2 regions of the Mannheimia massilioguelmaensis genome follow, and region 2 is predicted to be linked to the other one. Evidence: riboswitches for the same ligand, from Rfam matches in the RefSeq annotation. Region 2 holds a riboswitch; the other holds the start of a gene.
What was found. A riboswitch is a leader RNA that binds a small molecule or an ion and turns the genes downstream of it on or off. The one in region 2 is predicted to bind molybdenum cofactor.
Positions count from the first base shown of each region.

Region 1: another riboswitch for molybdenum cofactor. It lies ahead of moaA (GTP 3',8-cyclase MoaA); the one in region 2 lies ahead of torA (trimethylamine-N-oxide reductase TorA).

Region 1 covers NZ_CDQL01000008.1:352,850-363,411, forward strand. The annotation lists gene pyrD (quinone-dependent dihydroorotate dehydrogenase) at 1-403, opposite strand, end outside; gene pepN (aminopeptidase N) at 474-3,083, opposite strand; gene purE (5-(carboxyamino)imidazole ribonucleotide mutase) at 3,292-3,789, shown strand; gene purK (5-(carboxyamino)imidazole ribonucleotide synthase) at 3,816-4,904, shown strand; gene BN1226_RS09975 (amino acid aminotransferase) at 5,060-6,250, shown strand; gene moaE (molybdopterin synthase catalytic subunit MoaE) at 6,329-6,781, opposite strand; gene moaD (molybdopterin synthase sulfur carrier subunit) at 6,783-7,028, opposite strand; gene moaC (cyclic pyranopterin monophosphate synthase MoaC) at 7,022-7,519, opposite strand; gene moaA (GTP 3',8-cyclase MoaA) at 7,571-8,584, opposite strand; molybdenum cofactor riboswitch at 8,573-8,718, opposite strand; gene BN1226_RS10000 (gluconeogenesis factor YvcK family protein) at 8,997-9,923, shown strand; gene BN1226_RS10005 (aspartate/glutamate racemase family protein) at 9,940-10,562, shown strand, end outside.
Region 2 covers NZ_CDQL01000004.1:320,251-330,812, reverse strand. The annotation lists gene leuB (3-isopropylmalate dehydrogenase) at 1-836, shown strand, start outside; gene leuC (3-isopropylmalate dehydratase large subunit) at 922-2,331, shown strand; gene leuD (3-isopropylmalate dehydratase small subunit) at 2,343-2,945, shown strand; gene mreD (rod shape-determining protein MreD) at 2,997-3,485, opposite strand; gene mreC (rod shape-determining protein MreC) at 3,485-4,540, opposite strand; gene BN1226_RS02985 (rod shape-determining protein) at 4,621-5,673, opposite strand; gene torA (trimethylamine-N-oxide reductase TorA) at 5,883-8,363, opposite strand; molybdenum cofactor riboswitch at 8,408-8,550, opposite strand; gene BN1226_RS02975 (NapC/NirT family cytochrome c) at 8,563-9,678, opposite strand; gene uvrA (excinuclease ABC subunit UvrA) at 9,896-10,562, opposite strand, start outside.

The DNA.
Region 1 (10,562 bases), on a different contig from region 2:
ATTTTGCTTTTTTCACATTTTCAATAAGATAATCTATACCGTAATTATTAAAACCATTGCGATTAATAATCCCTTCGGCCTCAATAATACGAAATTGACGTGGTTTTTCATTACCATCTTGAGGTAAGGGCGTTACAGTTCCAACTTCCACAAAACCGAAACCCATTGCACCAAATCCATCAATCGCATCACCATTTTTATCGGCTCCCGCTGCCAAACCAATGGGATTTTTAAATTTAATGCCCATGACCGTTTTTTCACAACCTTGAGGACAAGCAAAAATTATGTGCATTAACTGATTAAGAAATGGATTATTTGCTAAATGAAGTGCTTTAATGGCTAAATCATGCGCATTTTCAGGCTCTAATGAAAAGATTCCCTTGCGAATTAATGGATATAACATATTTTCATCTCACTGGATTATTTTAATACAAAATAAAAAGTGCGGTAAATTTTACCGCACTTTTATTAAATTATTGAAGCGCTTTTTCTATTTTTTCGAACAAATCTTTAGATAGATTTTCGACTTCATTCAACCGTTCTAATGCACGTTTCATTAAGGTTTGGCGTTGGCTATCATAGCGAGCAAAACGAATTAATGGTTCAATTAAACGTGCCGCAACTTGAGGATTACTTTCATTTAATCTAATCAAGATATCCGTCAAAAAACGATATCCAGAGCCATCATTAGCATGGAATGCTCTAACATTTTGATTGACAAAACTGCTTACCAATGCACGTAAGCGATTCGGATTATTAAAGTTAAAACTTGGGTGTTCCATTAATTGTTGCACTAATAATAGGACATTTTCATCTGGACGAGTGGCTTGCAAGTTAAACCATTTATCCATCACTAAACCATCATGTTGCCATTTTTCTTCAAAATCTTTCATGATGTTATCACGGCAAGTCAGTTGTGCCCTTGTGGCAGCATTTAAGGCTGATAAAGTATCCGTCATATTATTAGCATATGTATAATGTTTATGGACTAATGTATTACCATAATCCGTAAAGGCTAAATATTGTAAGCAAAGATTACGCATACCACGTAATGCAATATCTTGCATATTAATTTGATATTCATCTAAATGAATTTCATGGTAAGTTTTTAACCATAACTCCTGTAAACCTTCTGCAATTGAACGTTGCATAAAATCACATACCACGGCAATACCTTCAGGATCAATGATTTTAAATAGCTCAGCAAATTCTGTTTCTTTTGGTAATGTTAGAATTAATGTAGTTAATTCAATGTTGCTTTGATAATTTTCTAAAACTTGCTTCAATGCATTGAGAAGTTCTGGTGAGAATGTCAATTCCATATTTTGTTGATAGGCAGTTAAGTTACGTCGTAACTCTTGTGCAAATAACATTTGCATTGCATCCCAACGAACAAATTCATTATGAGCAAATTTTAATAATGTAATTAATTGTTCTCTGCTGTAATCATAGTCTAATTTTACAGGTGCAGAAAAATCACATAATAAAGCAGGTACTGGTTTGCTAGTCACACCATGGAACTCAAACACTTGATCTTTAAGCACCACATCTAAAACATCACTCACTGCTTGCCCACCATTTAATAAAGTAAATGGCATGCCTTTGATATCATATAACGCAATTTTCAATGGAATATGTAAATTTGCTTTATCCATTTGATCTGCGGTTTGTGGTGTCATTTGTGATACAAATAATTTATAAATATGTTTTTTGTCGTCATAGCTATCAGTGATCGTTAATTCAGGAGTGCCTGATTGACTATACCAACGACTGAATAATTTCAAATCAACGCCAGATGCATCTTGCATTGCTTGCACAAAATCATCACAAGTTGCTGCTTTACCATCATTACGTTCAATATACAATTTCATGCCCTGTTGGAAACGTTTCTCACCTAATAACGTATGAATCATGCGAATCACTTCCGCACCTTTTTCATATACGGTCATAGTATAGAAGTTATTCATTTCTAATACTTTTTCAGGACGAATTGGGTGAGACATTGGACTCGCATCTTCTGCAAATTGTGCAGTACGTAATAACTTCACATTTTTAATGCGATTGATTGCACGAGAACCGACATCTGATGAAAACTCTTGATCACGGAAAACCGTTAAGCCTTCTTTTAAACTTAACTGGAACCAGTCACGACAAGTTACACGATTACCCGTCCAGTTATGGAAATATTCATGCCCGATCACCGATTCAATAGCTAAATAATCAGCATCTGTCGCTGTTTCTGGATTAGCTAAAACATATTTACTATTAAAGACGTTTAGACCTTTATTTTCCATTGCTCCCATGTTGAAGAAATCCACAGCAACAATCATATAAATATCGAGGTCATATTCTAAATCGAAACGTTCTTCATCCCATTTCATTGCAGTTTTAAGGCTTTGCATTGCCCAAGTGGCACGATTAAGATTTCCTCTGTCAACATAAAGCTCAAGTTTTACATTGCGACCACTTTTAGTTATGAAATGATCTTCTAATAAATCAAAATCACCTGCCACTAAAGCAAATAAATAACTTGGTTTCGGGAATGGATCCTGCCACTCGACCCAATGACGCTTATCGTCTAAATCACCACTGGCAATACGATTACCATTTGAAAGTAGGAATGGATATTTCGTTTTATCTGCCGTAATTTTTGTGGTGTAACGAGCCAATACATCAGGGCGGTCTAACATATATGTGATTTGACGAAAGCCTTCCGCTTCACATTGTGTACAAATGCCATCTCCAGATTGATATAACCCTTGTAGAGAGGTGTTTTCTGCTGGCACTAAATTGGTCACAATTTCTAATTCAAATTGATCTGGATTAGTATTAGATAAATCGAGGGTTAAGCTTTCACCATCTTGTTTATAAGATGTAAAATCTTCTCCATTTAACTTGATTGATACAAATTGAAAACTATGGCCATCTAAACACAATGTCGTTGATTCAGCATTCAAACGTGTAAATTGAGTTTTTGCAGTAACAACTGTCTTATGTGGGTCAAGTTGGAAATCAAGATAAATATCTGTAACAGTAAAGTCCGGATTTTTATAGTCTTTTCTATATTTTGCTTTAGCATGCATAAAGTAATCCATTTATTTGGGGCTAAAAATCAATATGTAGGATATGATTTTCTAGGCAAACTTGCAAAGTTTTTTTCAGTTTTTCAAGTTATATTATAGCATAATAATGAATTTAAAAGTTGCTCTAAAAAGCTATCGCAATCGTTTGCCCGGTGTGCTATTCTAATCCAGCTTATACTTATCATTTTTTAATGGATAACAAATTATTATGTCAAATGTAAAACCTCAAATTGCGATTGTCATGGGCTCGAAAAGTGACTGGGCAACTATGCAAGAAGCAACTGCTGTTCTTGACCAACTAAATGTAGCATATCATGTTGAAATTGTTTCCGCTCATCGTACGCCTGATAAATTATTTAGTTTTGCAGAAAGTGCGGTTGAAAACGGATATAAAGTTATTATTGCTGGAGCGGGAGGCGCTGCACATTTACCAGGTATGATTGCAGCCAAAACACTAGTGCCTGTATTAGGTGTTCCTGTAAAAAGCTCAATGCTAAGTGGTGTTGATAGCCTTTACTCTATCGTGCAAATGCCTAAAGGAATTCCAGTGGGGACTTTAGCTATTGGGCCTGCTGGAGCTGCCAATGCGGGGCTACTTGCGGCACAAATCCTTGGTTGCTGGGATACTGAATTATCAGCACGTTTACAAAAATTCAGAACTGAACAAACCCAGTCCGTATTAGAAAATCCAGATCCAAGAGTTTAACAAGTCCTAAATATAAGAGATTTAATATGCAAAAAAGTGCGCTCTACCCTACAGTTTATGTATTAGGTAATGGTCAATTAGGTCGTATGCTTCGCTATGCAGGAGCCCCACTAGATATTAATGTAGAACCTTTAGCGTTTAATGCTCCAGTATTTGATTTACCCTCAGATGCTATTATTACGGCAGAAATTGAACGTTGGGAAGAAACACCATTAACAACCATGCTTGCTCAGCATGATAAGTTTATCAATCGAGATGTATTTGGAAAAACTGCGGATCGTTTGACACAAAAATCTTTATTAGATGAATTAAATTTGCCTACTTCACCTTGGTGTGTAGTAAAAAATCCTAATCAATGGCCTGAAATTTTCACTAATATAGGTGAAAAAGTTGTCGTTAAACGCCGTATGGGCGGATACGATGGCCGTGGTCAATGGATTATAACGAAGGATAATAAAGAGCTAATTAGCGAAGATTTATTCGGTGAAGTGATTGCAGAGAAATTTATTCCCTTCGATTATGAAATTTCTTTAGTAGGTGCTAGATTTAGAAATGGTGAAACACTTTTTTATCCTGTGACACATAATCTACAACAAAATGGTATTTTGCGTTATAGCGTAACCGATATAAGTTTTCCACAACAATCACACCAACAAAAACAAGCAGAAAGCATGCTTAGCAAAATTATGGAAAACTTAAATTATGTCGGTGTGATGGCAATGGAATGTTTTGTGGTAGGTGAAAAATTATTAATTAATGAACTGGCTCCACGTGTTCATAATAGCGGTCACTGGTCACAATTAGGCTGTTCTATAAGCCAATTTGAATTACATTTAAGAGCATTATTAGATTTACCAACCCCTACCTTAATTCCTTTTGCACCGAGTGTTATGATTAATTTAATTGGCACGGCACATAATCCTCAATGGTTAAATACTCCTTTTAGTCAAATTCATTGGTATGGCAAAGAAGTTCGTGCTGGTCGTAAGGTTGGTCATATTAATATTGCACATCCTAATAAAGCACAGATTATTGAACAACTTAAAAAATTACGCTATGAATTACCAGAGGATTATCATTCTGGTTTAGACTGGGTGGCTGAAAAATTAAAATAAATCATTTTTTAACCGCACTTTTTGTGATTCATCTAAATAATAGTAGAAATCATAAAATTTTTTTAAATCAAAGGTTGCAAATTGTAGTTGTTGTAGTATAAAAATAACATGCAATTTAAAACACAACATTCAGAACAGAAGGAAATTTTATTATGATGTTTAAAAATATTACTGCTGCCCCCGATGATCCTATTTTAGGTTTAGCTGATTCATATAAAAAAGATCCACGTAGCCCAAAGGTAAATTTGGGTATTGGTGTTTACATGGATGGTAATGGTGTAACACCTATTATGAGTGCTGTAAAAAAAGCAGAAACACGGTTATTAGAAGCTGAAACCACTAAAAATTATTTAGCTATTCATGGTATTCCAGAATATGGTACCTATGTACGAGAATTACTTCTAGGTAAAGACTCTAAAATAATTAAAGAAAATCGTGCAATTACAGCCCAAAGCCTTGGTGGTACAGGTGCATTACGTGTGGCGGCGGAATTTATACGTCGTCAAACAAAAGCACAAAACGTATGGATTAGTAAACCAACCTGGCCAAATCATCATGCAATTTTCAATGCAGCTGGTGTGACCATTCAAGAATATCGTTGGTATAACCCAGAAACGAAGGGATTAGATTGGGACAATTTAATTTCGGATCTAGAAGCAGCAAATCCTGGCGATGTGGTATTACTTCATGGTTGTTGTCATAATCCTACAGGTATTGACCCAACACCTGAACAATGGAAAACATTAGCTGAATTATCAGTAAAAAATGGCTGGTTACCACTATTTGATTTTGCATATCAAGGTTTGGCTAATGGTTTAGATGAAGATGCAACAGGTTTACGTATTTTTGCTGAAACCCACCGTGAATTACTGGTTGCAAGCTCGTTCTCTAAAAATTTTGGATTATATAATGAACGTGTAGGTGCTTTAACGATTATTGCAGATGATGCAGAAACAGCCAATAAAGTATTAACGCAAGTGAAATCTATTATTCGTACAATTTATTCTAATCCACCTGCACATGGTGCTAAAACAGTTGCAACAGTATTGGCTGATCCAACTTTACGTCAAGAATGGGATAATGAATTAACTGAAATGCGTGAACGCATTAAAACGATGCGTGAACAATTAGTCTCCTTATTAAAAGAATTTGGTGCACAAGAAGATTTTAGTTATATCATTGATCAAAAAGGAATGTTTTCATTTAGTGGATTAACTGCAGAACAAGTTGATCGTTTAAAAGAAGAATTTGCAATTTATGCTGTTCGTTCTGGACGAATCAACGTTGCAGGAATTACAGAACATAACATTCGCTATTTAGCAGAAAGCATTGTGAAAGTGCTTTAATAACTAGGATAGCGCAATAGAAACAAAAAGTGCGGTAAAAATACCGCACTTTTTTATATTTATCACATAAAACAGCATCTACCATTTTTCTAATGCTTCTTTATCTGAATGTCTTGCCTCAATCCAACGTTCACCTTTATCTGTCTGTTCTTTTTTCCAAAAAGGTGCTTTAGATTTTAAATAATCCATAATAAATTCATTAGCATGATAAGCATCACCACGATGTGCAGAACTGACGCCAACCAAAACAATTTCATCCCCCATATGCAATAAGCCAACACGATGAATCACTGAAACACGTTGAAGCTGCCAACGCTGTGTTGCCTCATCTACAATTTCTCTCAATGCTTTTTCTGTCATTACAGGATAATGTTCTAGATAAAGACTTGATACTTCATCACCTAAATTTAAATCACGCACTTTACCTACAAAAACGACTGCAGCACCTACAGAATTAGGCTCAGATAACCAACGATATTCTGCATTTTGATCAAATTCAGCTTCATGAACAGCAATTTTTACATCAGTCATCTTAACCACCTGTTACAGGCGGGAAAAATGCAATTTCATCGCCTGCTTTAATCGCAGAATCTAATGGAGATAACGTTTGATTAATGGCAACTAATAATTTATCGGACTCTAAAGCAAGGGGCCATTTCCCCCCTTGATTGGCTAAGTGTACACGTAATGCTTCAGCAGTTGGAAATTCTGCTGAAATATTTAATTCATCAACACCCACTAATTCTCTAGTCTGAGCAAAAAATAATACTCTTAACATAGTTCTATCTCTACTTTATTAGCAATGAAATGCCCCGATTTACCACCACTCTTTTCTAATAATCTAAGATTAGAAATTAGCATATCCTTTTGTACTGCTTTACACATATCATAAATAGTTAAAGCAGCCACACTTGCAGCGGTTAAAGCTTCCATTTCTACTCCCGTTTTGCCAGTTAATTTGCATAAACTTTCAATACGGACTTGATTGGTTTCTGGCAAAGCTTGTAATGAAACTTCCACCTTAGAAAGTAGCAATGGATGACATAAAGGAATAAGCTCCCATGTGCGTTTTGCAGCTTGAATACCAGCAATCCGAGCCGTCGCAAAAACATCGCCTTTATGATGTTGGCCTGAAAGAATCATCTCTAAAGTCTTAGGTGACATTGTCACATAAACCTCGGCTCTTGCTTCTCGAACAGTTTCTTGTTTAGCAGAAACGTCCACCATATTGGCTTCGCCATTACTATTGATATGGGTAAATGTTGTCATAAGATTTTTTTATTTTAATTACTCTAAGTGCGGTAAAAATTTAAAAAATTTTTAACCACCAATTGTTGCTAAATTTGTACGAATACCTGCATTTCCTTCGTGTAGGAAATGATGTTCTCGCTTGCTTTGTAAAGCGGCATATAAGCGTGATTGTAGAATCACTTGCTGCTCATCTGAGGATAATAAATCTCTCAGTTCAATACCTTCCTCACCAAACAAGCATAAGTGAAGCTTACCTTTTGCAGAAACTCTTAACCGATTACAACTCGCACAGAAATTCTTTTCATAAGGCATGATCAGACCAATCTCTCCGATATAATCAGGATGGCTAAAAACCTTTGCTGGCCCATCTGAACGTTCTTTTTGTTGCAATTGCCAACCATCTCTAATTAATTTATCGGCTAACACTTGGCCTGATAAATGATATTTATCAAAGAAACTATCCATTTCACCCGTTTGCATTAATTCAATAAAACGCATTTGAATTGGTTTATCTTTTACCCAAGCAACAAATTGAGAAAATTCTTTATCATTTAAATCACGCATTAATACCGAATTGACTTTTACTTTTGAATAACCAATTTCAAAAGCACGATCAATACCCTGCATCACATCATGAAATTTATTTTCGCCCGTAATACTATGAAACATCCTTGGATCAAGGCTATCCACACTCACATTAATTGAAGTAATACCTGCTTTTTGCCAGTCATCTACCTCTTTAGCCATGCGATAGCCATTAGTGGTTAACGCTACTTTTTTAATATTCTCTATCTGGCTAATAGTTTCAGCTATGGCTAGAAAATCTTTACGTAAAGTGGGTTCTCCTCCTGTAATACGAACTTTTTCAGTTCCCATTGCAGCAAAAGCAGTGGTGATTCGGCGAATTTCATCAACAGTCAAGAAACTTTCTCTATGAGCAGGAGGATGATAGCCATTAGGCAAACAGTAAGTACAACGGAAATTGCAAACGTCTGTTATCGACAATCGCAAATAATAGTATTCACGTTGGAATGCATCGACTAAGCGTTCGCTTCCAACATTTTTGATAGGAATTGTGTTCATTTAATACCTTTACTAAAAATGAGAGGATAAATCGTTTCCAATCTTATCCCTGAGCAACATGAACTGCTATTGCTGGCATTGCTACCCTATTTTCTAAAAAACGTAGGTAAACAAGCTCGGTATAATCAAAATTTGAATCATTTTAAAATGACTCACAAGATGGATACAAGTGTAATACATTAAGATACTTTGATCTAGATATAAAAAACAAAAAATTGTTTAAAATCAATTATATAATATATTATATAGCGCATGTGTAAATTTCAAACTTATTCATATGACAAATGTAAAACAAAAGAATTATTTATTATAATAGTCACTTACAATCATTTTGCATGTCTATTTTTTACGTTGCCATAATCAAAAAAATGAATATTATTGTATAGATAAGAAATAATAAGGAATATTTACAATGATGGAGCCAACTTATACACATCAATATTTGAATGAATCAAAGCATATTGTGGCAATTGGTGGTGGCCATGGACTTGGACGTGTCATGTCTTCTTTAAGTTTTATGAAAGAAAACTTATCTGGCATTGTGACTACAACTGATAATGGAGGGTCAACTGGACGTATTCGCTTACAACAAGGAGGCATTGCTTGGGGAGATTTACGCAATTGTTTAAGCCAAATTATTGCCAAACCCACCACTGCATCTGCTGTATTTGAATATCGTTTCACAGGAACTGGAGATTTAGCTGGTCACAATTTAGGTAACTTGATTTTGACTGCTCTCGCCAATATGGAAATTAGACCAACGGAAGCCGTTAATCTAATTAAAAACTTCTTACGAGTTAAATCTTCAATTATTCCAATGTCTGATATTCCTGTAGATTTAGCCGCAGTGTTAAAAAATGGTGAGCGTATTATTGGGGAAGTTGAAATTGATAGATTACCTGAACCACCAGTATCACTTTATTTAGAACCTAATGTGATTGCGACACCTGAATCAGTATTGGCTCTAGAAAAAGCAGATATTATTTTATTAGGTCCAGGTAGCTTTTTAACAAGTATTATGCCAGCATTATTACTTAAGGAAATAAAGGCTACTCTTCGAACAACAAAAGCTAAAATTATTTTTATTGATAATCTTGGACATGAAAAAAGTGCAGCCGCAAATCTTAGTTTAGATGAACGAATTCGTTGGATAAATAAAACTGTTGGTAAAAAAATTATTCATGGTGTTATTACGGATCCTAAATTTTCTCACAATTGCGATAACTTAGGCATCACAATAATGGCAAGACGATTAAATGCAGATGATGTATCATATCGCCATGATCGAATTTTGCTATGCCAAGCAATTGATGAGCTAATTGGGGAATTAACCTCATAAGATCTAAGGAGAATTTATGACTAAAAAAGTATTTATTGTGCATACCAGTCTTGTGAGCCATAAAGATTTAAATGCACTTTTCCATGAGATTATGCCTGATGTTAAAGTGCATAATATTGTTGATGATAGTTTATTGGAAGAAGTAAAAACTGTTGGTCATATTACTCCTAATATTGTCAGCCGTATGGTTGAATATTTTAAAAATGCAGAAAAGTGCGGTGCAAATTTAATTTTTAATCAATGTTCTTCTGTTGGAGAAGCCGCTGAAATTGCAGCAAAATCTGTTAATGTTCCAGTTCTGCGTATAGATCAAGCTATGGCAGAAAAAGCAATTGGCTTAGGTCAACGCATTGCCGTTGTTGGTACTGTGGCATCAACAATGGAGCCAAGTTGCCAACTTATTGAAAAAGAGGCACATAAACAACAAAAGCAAGTAGAAATTATTCCTTGTTTAATTGATGGTGTATTGGATATTTTGATGAAAAAAGGTCCTGAAGAACATAATCAATATATTTTAGAAAAACTAGAACAAATTCAAGAACAAGTCGATGTGATAGTGTTAGCTCAGGGGAGCATGGCTGTTTTAGAACCTCAATTAACGCTAATTAGAAAGTCTGTTTTAACCAGCCCTCGTTTAGG
Region 2 (10,562 bases):
CACATTTACCACCAGATCAACAGCCAGAACGTGGCGCATTATTACCATTGCGTAAACATTTTAAATTGTTTTGCAATCTTCGCCCTGCCACACTTTACAAGGGCTTAGAAAAATTCTGCCCATTACGCTCAGACATTGCAGAGAAAGGCTTTGATATGGTTGTCGTGCGTGAATTAACTGGGGGGATCTACTTTGGTCAACCTAAAGGCCATGAAGGTGAAGGTTCACAAACTAGAGCATTCGACACTGAAATATATTACAAATATGAAATTGAACGTATTGCCCGTGTCGCATTTGAAACTGCAATGAAACGCAAAAAACATCTCACTTCGGTAGATAAGGCAAACGTACTACAAAGCTCAATTTTATGGCGTGAAACTGTGGCTGATGTTGCTAAAGAATACCCTGAAGTGCTTGTTGAAAATATGTATATCGACAACGCCACTATGCAATTAATTAAAGCACCTGAAAGCTTCGATGTGTTACTTTGCTCAAATATCTTCGGTGATATTATTTCTGATGAAGCAGCAATGATTACAGGTTCAATGGGTATGTTACCTTCAGCCAGTTTAAATGAAAAAGGCTTTGGCTTATATGAACCTGCAGGTGGTAGTGCACCGGATATTGCTGGTAAGGGAATTGCTAATCCCATCGCACAAATTCTTTCAGCTGCAATGATGCTACGTTACAGTTTTAACTTAAATGAAGCGGCTGATGCTATCGAAAATGCTGTACAAAAAGTATTAAATGCAGGTTATCGTACTGGAGATTTAGCTGATCACTCTGCTCCAATTTCAACTGCTGAAATGGGCACATTAATTGCAAATGCGATTTAGAGGAAAATTTTTGCAAATCCGACCGCACTTTTAGCATGATATTAGAGGCTAGCAAGCCCATCATACAATCTAACGAGATAAAAATATGGCAAAAACACTCTACCAAAAACTATTCGACTCACATGTCGTTTATGAAACCGAAGGTGAAACACCTATTATTTATATTAACCGCCATTTGATTCACGAAGTCACCTCACCACAAGCCTTTGATGGCTTACGTGTGGCAGGTCGGCAGGTACGCCAAGTGAGTAAAACGTTTGGTACCATGGATCACAGCATTTCTACCCAAGTGCGTGACGTGAATTTATTGGAAGGTCAAGCTAAAATTCAAGTTTTAGAGCTAGATAAAAATTGTAAAACCACAGGTATTTCATTGTTTGATATGAATACTAAACAACAAGGTATTGTACATGTAATGGGGCCTGAACAAGGATTAACTTTACCAGGCATGACTATTGTTTGTGGTGACTCACATACAGCAACGCATGGCGCATTTGGTGCACTGGCATTTGGTATTGGTACTTCTGAAGTTGAACATGTTTTAGCGACTCAAACCTTAAAACAAGCTCGTGCAAAAAGTATGAAAATCGAAGTCCGTGGTAAAGTCAAACCAGGTATTACAGCAAAAGATATTGTATTGGCGATCATTGGTAAAACCACTATGGCTGGGGGTACTGGGCATGTCGTGGAATTCTGCGGTGAAGCGATTCGAGATCTTTCTATGGAAGGTCGAATGACAGTATGCAATATGGCCATTGAATTTGGTGCCAAAGCAGGTTTAATTGCTCCCGATGAAACAACATTTGCCTATTTAAAAGATCGCCCATATGCTCCGAAAGGCAAAGATTGGAATGATGCAATTGAATATTGGAAAACCTTAAAGTCAGATGATGATGCAGTATTTGATTCTGTGGTAATTTTAGAAGCAAAAGATATTGCCCCTCAAGTCACCTGGGGAACCAATCCAGGTCAAGTAATAGGTATCGATCAATTAGTTCCCGATCCTGAAAATATGTCAGATTCAGTAACCAAAGCATCTGCCGAAAAAGCATTAGCTTATATTGGATTGGAGCCCAATACAGATTTAAAAAATGTGCTAGTAGATCAAGTATTTATCGGTTCATGTACGAACTCTCGTATTGAAGACTTACGTGCAGCTGCGGCGATAATGAAAGGACGTAAAAAAGCGGATAATGTTAAACGTGTTCTTGTTGTTCCTGGTTCAGGTTTAGTAAAAGAACAAGCAGAACAAGAAGGGCTAGATAAAATTTTTATTGAGGCAGGTGCAGAATGGCGTAATCCTGGCTGCTCAATGTGTTTAGGCATGAACGATGACCGTTTAGGTGAATGGGAACGTTGTGCATCTACCTCAAATCGTAACTTTGAAGGTCGCCAAGGTCGTAACGGTCGCACTCACTTAGTTAGCCCAGCGATGGCAGCAGCTGCTGCAATGTATGGTAAATTTGTTGACATTCGTAATATTGAATTAAATTAAGGAGCAAATAAATGGCAGCTATTCAACATCATTCAGGCATAGTGCTTCCTTTAGATATCGCCAATGTGGACACGGATGCAATCATTCCAAAACAATTTTTACAAGCAATTACAAGAGTGGGATTTGGCAAGCATTTATTTCACGAATGGCGTTATCTTGATGCAGAAGAAACGCAACCAAATCCAGAGTTTGTGTTAAATTTTACACAATATCAAGGTGCAACCATTTTACTTGCTCGTAAAAACTTAGGCTGTGGTTCATCTCGAGAACACGCTCCATGGGCATTAGCAGACTATGGTTTCAAAGTGATGATCGCACCAAGCTTTGCGGATATTTTCTATAATAATAGCTTAAATAACCATATGCTTCCGATCAAATTAACAGAGGAAGAAGTGGAAGAAATCTTTCAATGGGTATGGGCAAATGAAGGCAAACAAATTCATGTGGATTTAGAAGCAATGACAGTAACCGTTGGTGAAAAATTCTATCACTTTGAACTAGATGAATTCCGTCGTCATTGTTTATTAAATGGTTTGGATAACATCGGATTAACACTTCAACACGAAGATGCTATCACCTATTATGAGAAAAATATTCCAACATTTTTACGTTAACTAAATAGAAAACGGCTTACATTTTGAATGTAAGCCGTTTTTTTATTAAATCTAATCTAATCTAATCTGGTGTTGAATTTTTCTTAATAAGAAAAATACCCAAGGCCATAATGCTGCACTAATTAGTGCTCCAAATATTTCTTTCCAACTAAATACCGCACTATGAATAGATAATTCCAATAAGAAAATGCCAATTCGGACTAACAAGATAAAAATAATAATCAATAGACTTTGTTGCCACAAAGATAAATTACGTAAAATTTGATTGTAACGTGCCACTAAATAAGCCGCTAAAGACAAGACTAAAGCATGTACACCTAAAATAGTGCCAAGAACGACATCCCAAATAACCCCAGATAAAAATGCAGTACCAATATTAATACGTGTAGGTAAAGCTAAAATCCAATAGGTCAGAACTAAAACTAACCATGAAGGTTTAAAACTATGGAAACCTGATGGCCAAGGTGTAATTTCTAACACTAATGCCACCACAAAAGTCGCAAGGACAACAATTAATTGCACTAGAAAGTGGCCTTTCATTAATCTTCCTCTCTATGTTCTTTTAATTCAGGTTCAACTGAGGTGTCATTATTATTCATCTCTGGAAGATTTTCAGGAGAAGGCATATTATCTTCAGCTGGAGGTTGAACTGCCTTATTACTATCATCTTCAGTTACTGGCATTTTCTTTGATTCAGTCGCACTGTTAGCAATCCGTTGTTGTACAACTTTGCGAACATCTTCAGGTGACGAAGCTTGTGCTTTATGAAACTCTTCTCCCGCTGGCCATAATAATAAGACATAGCGTAGACGTTCTAATGAGGCTAATGGTTTAACATTCACGGTTGCAAAATAATTAGACCCATCTCGAGAAACACTTTCAACAATAGCCACAGGATAACCTTCTGGGAAACGTCCGCCTAAACCAGAAGTCACTAACAAATCGCCTTTGACGATATCTACGGAACGAGGCACATTGTCTAATGTTAATTCATCAGTACGCCCGACTCCACTCGCAATAACACGCACATCATTACGCAATACTTGTACAGGAATAGAATGGGTTACATCAGTTAAGAGTAATACTCGGCTAGTCATTTCTCCCACAGAAATAACTTGACCAACCACCCCTTTTTCATCGATAACAGGCTGTCCGACATAAGCACCATCTTTATTACCTTGATTAATCACTACTTGTTGACGATAAACATCGGTTTCAGAAGTAAGTACTTCAGCAATTTTTTTATATTCATCTGTGCGTAATGGAGAATTGAGCAATAAACGTAAGCGCTGATTTTCAACTTTTAATTGATCCAGTAAGAGTAGATCAGCATTTTTTTCTCTTAGCTGTTCTTTTATAACTTTATTTTCAATTTGTAATTTATTAGTATCAACTAAATTATCTGAAACATTATCAAGCACAGTACGAGGAGTATTAGCAAGATAATACAAACCACCAACCGCAGTATCCATCGCACTACGAACTTTAATCATTGTATTTGTTTGACCATCAGAGAAAATCAAACCAATAGAACAAATAACCGCCAATATTATACGTAAGTTTAGAGAAGGGGCTTTACTAAAGATGGCTTTCATACAATTCTTTATTATCCAGTTATTAAACTAAAAGTGCGGTCAAATTTACCGCACTTTTTAACTATTCTACATCTAGCAGATTAGTCTTCGCTAAATACATCACCACCATGTTTATCAATCATTTCAAGCGCTTCACCGCCACCACGAGCGACACAAGTTAATGGATCTTCAGCAACCACAACTGGAACTCCCGATTGTTTAGAAAGCAACACATCAATATTTCGTAATAATGCGCCGCCCCCAGTTAATACCATGCCACGCTCATAAATATCAGCAGCATGTTCTGGTTTACATTCTTCAAGAGCAGTACGCATAGCAGTGATAATGCCATCTAATGGTTGTTGAATTGCTTCTAATACATCTCGTGAAGTTAAACGGAATGCACGAGGAGCGCCTTCTGCTAAGTTGCTACCGTAAACTTCTAATTCTTTAATTTCATCATCTTCTTGAATATATGCTGTACCAATTTCTTGTTTAATATGCTCCGCAGTAGCTTCACCAATAATGGAACCAAATGTACGGCGAACATAAGCAATAATCGCTTCATCAAAACGGTCCCCACCAATACGAACAGAAGATGAATAAGCGACGCCATTTAATGCAATCACGGCAATTTCAGTGGTACCACCACCAATATCAATTACCATTGATCCTGTCGGCGTTGATACAGGTAATTTTGCACCAATGGCGGCTGCCATAGGTTCTTCAATTAAATAAACTTCACGAGCGCCGGCACCAATCGCAGACTCTTTAATTGCTCGACGTTCAACTTGTGTTGCACCCGCTGGTACACAAATTAATACACGTGGACTTGGACGTAAAAAATTTCCACTATGCACTTGTTTAATAAAATGTTGCAACATTTTCTCAGTAACAGAGAAATCAGCAATCACCCCATCTTTCATAGGACGAATTGCATCAATGTTGTTTGAAGTACGACCAAGCATCATTTTGGCATCTTTACCAACCGCAATAATACTTTTTAATGAGCCAATACGATCTTTGCGAATTGCCACAACAGAAGGCTCATCGAGCACAATACCTTGACCTTTTACATAAATTAATGTGTTGGCAGTACCTAAATCAATTGATAAATCGTTGGAAAATAAACCACGAATTTTTTTAAATAACATAAGAATTCCGTTAATAAATAAGAAATAATGAAAATGCTAATCTGAGTTTGCAGAAAATTGTGCTAAATGTACCAAAAATTCAACTTTTTTTACAGTGAATTTTAAAGAAATTTATAATAAATAGCCTAAAAATAAAAAATCCCAACCTAGCCAGAAAGATAGATTGGGATTGTATATTTATAATATTAGCTATAAAAGACTAGTAAATACTAAGCCTTTGCAGTTTTAGGTTGTTTAAATACCGTAACTTCAGGAGCTTCACCTGTGAATTTTTCAACTTGAACATTACAAGTATTTGGTGAATTACCTTGAGCAAGTTTTGATGTACCTTCATCACGAGTTAATACGTTTGGACAACCATTTTTACATAATGGTTTTTCAGCCGTACCAAGATCTAAAGGATCATACCAAGCCCCTTCATGTACAGCTACTGTACCTTTGATTATGCCATCAGTGACCACTGCACCTGCAAGGATTTGTCCACGTTTATTAAATATACGAACAATATCTCCATTAACAATACCACGAGCTTGTGCATCATCTTTATGGATTAATACAGGTTCACGATCTTTTACTGCATATTTTTGACGTAATGAAGTATGTGCTAATTGGCTATGTAGACGATAGTATGGGTGTGGTGTCACTAATGCCAACGGTTCAGCTTCGGTAGCTTTACCCGCATATTCTTCAGGTTCCATCCAAGTTGGGTGACCTTTACAATCATCATAATTCATTTTTGCAACAACATCTGAGAAAATTTCAATTTTACCTGATGGTGTACCTAAAGGGTTGAGTAATGGATCATTTCGGAACTCTTCATAACGCACCCATTTTTTTGCTTTCTCATTTGCTTCGAAAGTAAGAGGTTTGTTATCTTCCCAGAATTTTTCAAATTTAGGCATGATGACACGATTTTTACGTGCTGCATCAAATGCCGTTTGATAAAAACCTTTTAACCAATCCATTTCAGATTTGCCTTCAGTAAATTCTTTTTCAACACCTGCACGTTTTGCTAATTCAGTAAAAATATCATAGTCATTTTTAGCTTCAAATTGAGGTTCAACAACTTTCTTCATAGGGAAAATATTCATCATAGAATAATCACCAGACATAGTTAAGTCATTACGTTCATAACTTGTTGTTGCAGGGAGAACAATATCCGCCATACGAGCTGTAGGTGTCCAGTTAACTTCATTGACAATGATAGTTTCTGGTTTTTGCCATGCTTTAACCATAGTATTGGTATCTTGATGGTGAACAAATGGATTACCACCCGCCCAATAGATTAATTTGATATCAGGATAAGTAACTTCTGTACCATTGTATTGAATTTTTTTACCTGGATTTAATAATGCTTCAGATAAACGTGCCAATGGGAATGATAATTTAGAAGTTTCATCTAACCATGTTTTAGCACCTGCTTCACCACCTGCTGGTGTAGCAGAAATAGATCCGAGAATACCGCCTGTTGTCGTTGGCACACCACCATTTGAATAATGGTAACTTAAACCAAAACCACCACCTGGCAAGCCAATTTGACCAAGCATTGCAGCTAATGTCACTAACATCCAGTGAGATTGTTCTCCGTGACGTTGACGTTGCATTCCCCAACCACCCATTAACATGGTGCGTTTGCTCGAAAAGTCTACCGCTAATTTTTTAATAGTTTCAGCAGGAACACCTGTAATTTTAGCTGCCCAATCAGCATCTTTTGGTTGTTTATCAGTTTTACCTAATAGGTATTCTTCAAATTTCTCATAACCTTTCGTATATTTCTTCAAGAATTCAACATCATGTTTTTTCTCAGTAACTAAAGTATGAGCTATACCTAACATTAATGGGACGTCAGTAGCTGTATTAACAGGGACCCATTCTGCACCTAAGTATTCACAAGTTTCACTACGAACAGGGTCGATACAAATAATACGTTTACCTGTTTCTTTAAATTTCTTGAAGTATTCGATACCTTTTTGGTCTGTAGATGTCCAAGCAATACGCATTGTTGTTAATGGGTTAGCACTCCATAACACAATAGTATCTGTTGTCTCTAAAATAGTTTCCCAAGAAGTTTGTTGTTCATAAACTTCAATAGTACCCAATACGTGAGGCATGATAACTTGAGCAGCACCTGTTGAGTAGTCACCTTTAGTACCAACAAAGCCACCTGTTACATTCATATAACGATGAAGAAGAGTACGGCAAGCATGTAATGCACCTGAACTATACCAACCATAAGAACCTGCGAAAATACCACTTGGTCCATTAGCTTCACGCACACGTTTCATTTCGCCAGCGACTAATTCAAATGCTTTATCCCAAGAGACTTGAACCCATTCATCATGACCACGTAAAGTAGTATCTTTATTACCCTCTAAATAGCCTTTACGCACCATTGGATATTTAACACGAGTTTCACTATAAAGTTGCTCTGCAACTACAGATTGTAATTCGTTTTCGATCGGTGCAGGAATAGCAGGGCCAGACTTAACGACTTTACCATTTTCGACAACCACACCTAGTGGTCCCCAATGTGCAGCAGTCACTACTGTGCTACTTTCAGCCGCTTGAGCTGGCATAGATGCTAAAGATCCAACTACACCAGTACTAGCTAAAGATGCACCAGCAATCCCTAGAGAAGAATTTTTAAGAAAGTCACGTCGTTTGACATTAATTTTGTCTTGAGTTTTCATGTTTACCTCACTATTGAGCAAGTTGAATTAAGGCTTATAACTGCTTATAAGCCCCAAGGACACCTTTCTAAATACGAGGGGATAGCAAATTTCTCTACTATCCTGTGAACAAGAAAACTTATTCAGGCTTTGCTTCCATATTTAAAAAACTAAACTTAGGAATACAAGCTCGGAGTCCAGATGTTATTAAATCTGAATATTAATGGCTATTTTTTACCATATCTTTGCCATTACGTTGTAAATAAATAGTCACAGCACGTACATCATCAGCACTCATTGAAGTACGATCTTTCATTGAATTTACAACACCAATCCATTGGTTGGCAGTATAGTGGTCTGCACTAATTGCCGCATGACAACCACTACAATGTGTTTGATTTAAATTATTACCAAAGCTATTTAAAGAATTTATATCAGAAGTTACCGCACTTTTCGCAATCGTTACTTCAAAATTCACTTGTTTCCAATCTGAATTGGTTACATCATCATGAACAGTTTTAGTGACATTTAATTTATCTTTAACTTCATCACCTAATAAAGCAACGTTAATACGTTTTCCTAAATCCATATAAACAATGCTTTCTGCACCTACTTGTTGCCAGCCATTGATAGTTGCAGTAATTTTATCTCCATCTTCTTTCCAATTAGTTAATTCAGCATAAGGCATTAAACGCAAATCTCCACCTTGAGCTAACTGAGCTGGACTCATTGCTAAACTATATAAAACTTTATCACTTGCTGAAAATTGTCCAGCGTGTTTAGTTAATTCCCCAGCAGAGGCATTATCCACTGGAATATCAGGCATAAAATGTGCAATACCTTTATGGCAATCAATACAAGTTTGATTTGTTTCTTGTGCTAACTTATGCATTTTTTGTGCAGCTTCTTTTTGATCTGAAAGCACCATAGCATCAAAACTATGACAAGATTTACAAGTAGCTGAATCATTAGCTTTCATATCTTCCCACACTCTTTGAGCCATTTCTAAACGATGTTTTTCGAAAGCATCTTGATCAGAGAGCTTGCCAGTCATGGTGTACCAAACATCTTTGAGAGCTACAATTTTTGCTTTTACGTATGCGATTCCATCATGGGGAACATGGCAATCTGAACATTCAGCACGAATACCTTTTGCATTAGCAAAATGCACTGTTCCTTCATATTCCGCATGAGGTTGTTCCATTGAGTGACAACTTAAACAAAATTCTTGCGAACTTGTTGCTTTCATAATGTATTGTGTAGTGAACAGCAATACTGCACCAATCACTAATAACAATAATCCCCACAACCACGAAATCTTTTTACGTTCTGACATACAGCACTCCATCGTTATATAAAAAAATATATAAAAATTAACTAATTATAGTTAATCAAATATTTTCTAGTATAGTGAATTAATCAAATGAAGCAATAAACAAAAGCAACTGAAAGGGTTTAGTCATGGTAAAAAAAAGATTTATTTGTTTTAAATCAAATAAAGTTCAAAAAGTAACCGCACTCCAAATTTACCTAGAAGTGCGGTCAGATTTTAGTTAATTTTTTTCAAGTATTGGTTTAAGGAATCTTGCAGTATGCGAACTCGTCGATTTAGCAAGTTGTTCAGGGGTACCTGTAGCAATAATTTGACCACCTCCATTACCGCCTTCTGGACCTAAATCAACAATCCAATCTGCCGTTTTAATCACATCTAAATTGTGTTCAATTACTACAATGGTATTGCCTTGATCACGTAGTCGATGCAACACTTCAAGTAACTGTTTAATATCCGCAAAATGTAAACCTGTGGTTGGTTCATCTAAGATATAAAGGGTTTTACCAGTATCTCGTTTAGATAATTCTGTAGCAAGTTTCACACGTTGAGCTTCACCACCAGAAAGGGTTGTGGATGATTGACCTAAACGAATATAAGACAGACCAACATCTATTAAGGTTTGTAATTTACGAGCAATCATTGGAATCGCATCAAAGAATTCTCTTGCCTCTTCCACCGTCATATCTAACACTTGATGAATAGTTTTACCTTTATAACGGATCTCCAAAGTTTCACGGTTATAACGTTTTCCTTTGCATTGATCACAAGGTACATATACATCAGGTAAAAAATGCATTTCCACTTTAATTACACCATCACCTTGACAGGCTTCACAGCGACCGCCTCGCACATTAAAGCTAAAACGACCAGGATTATAACCTCGCGCA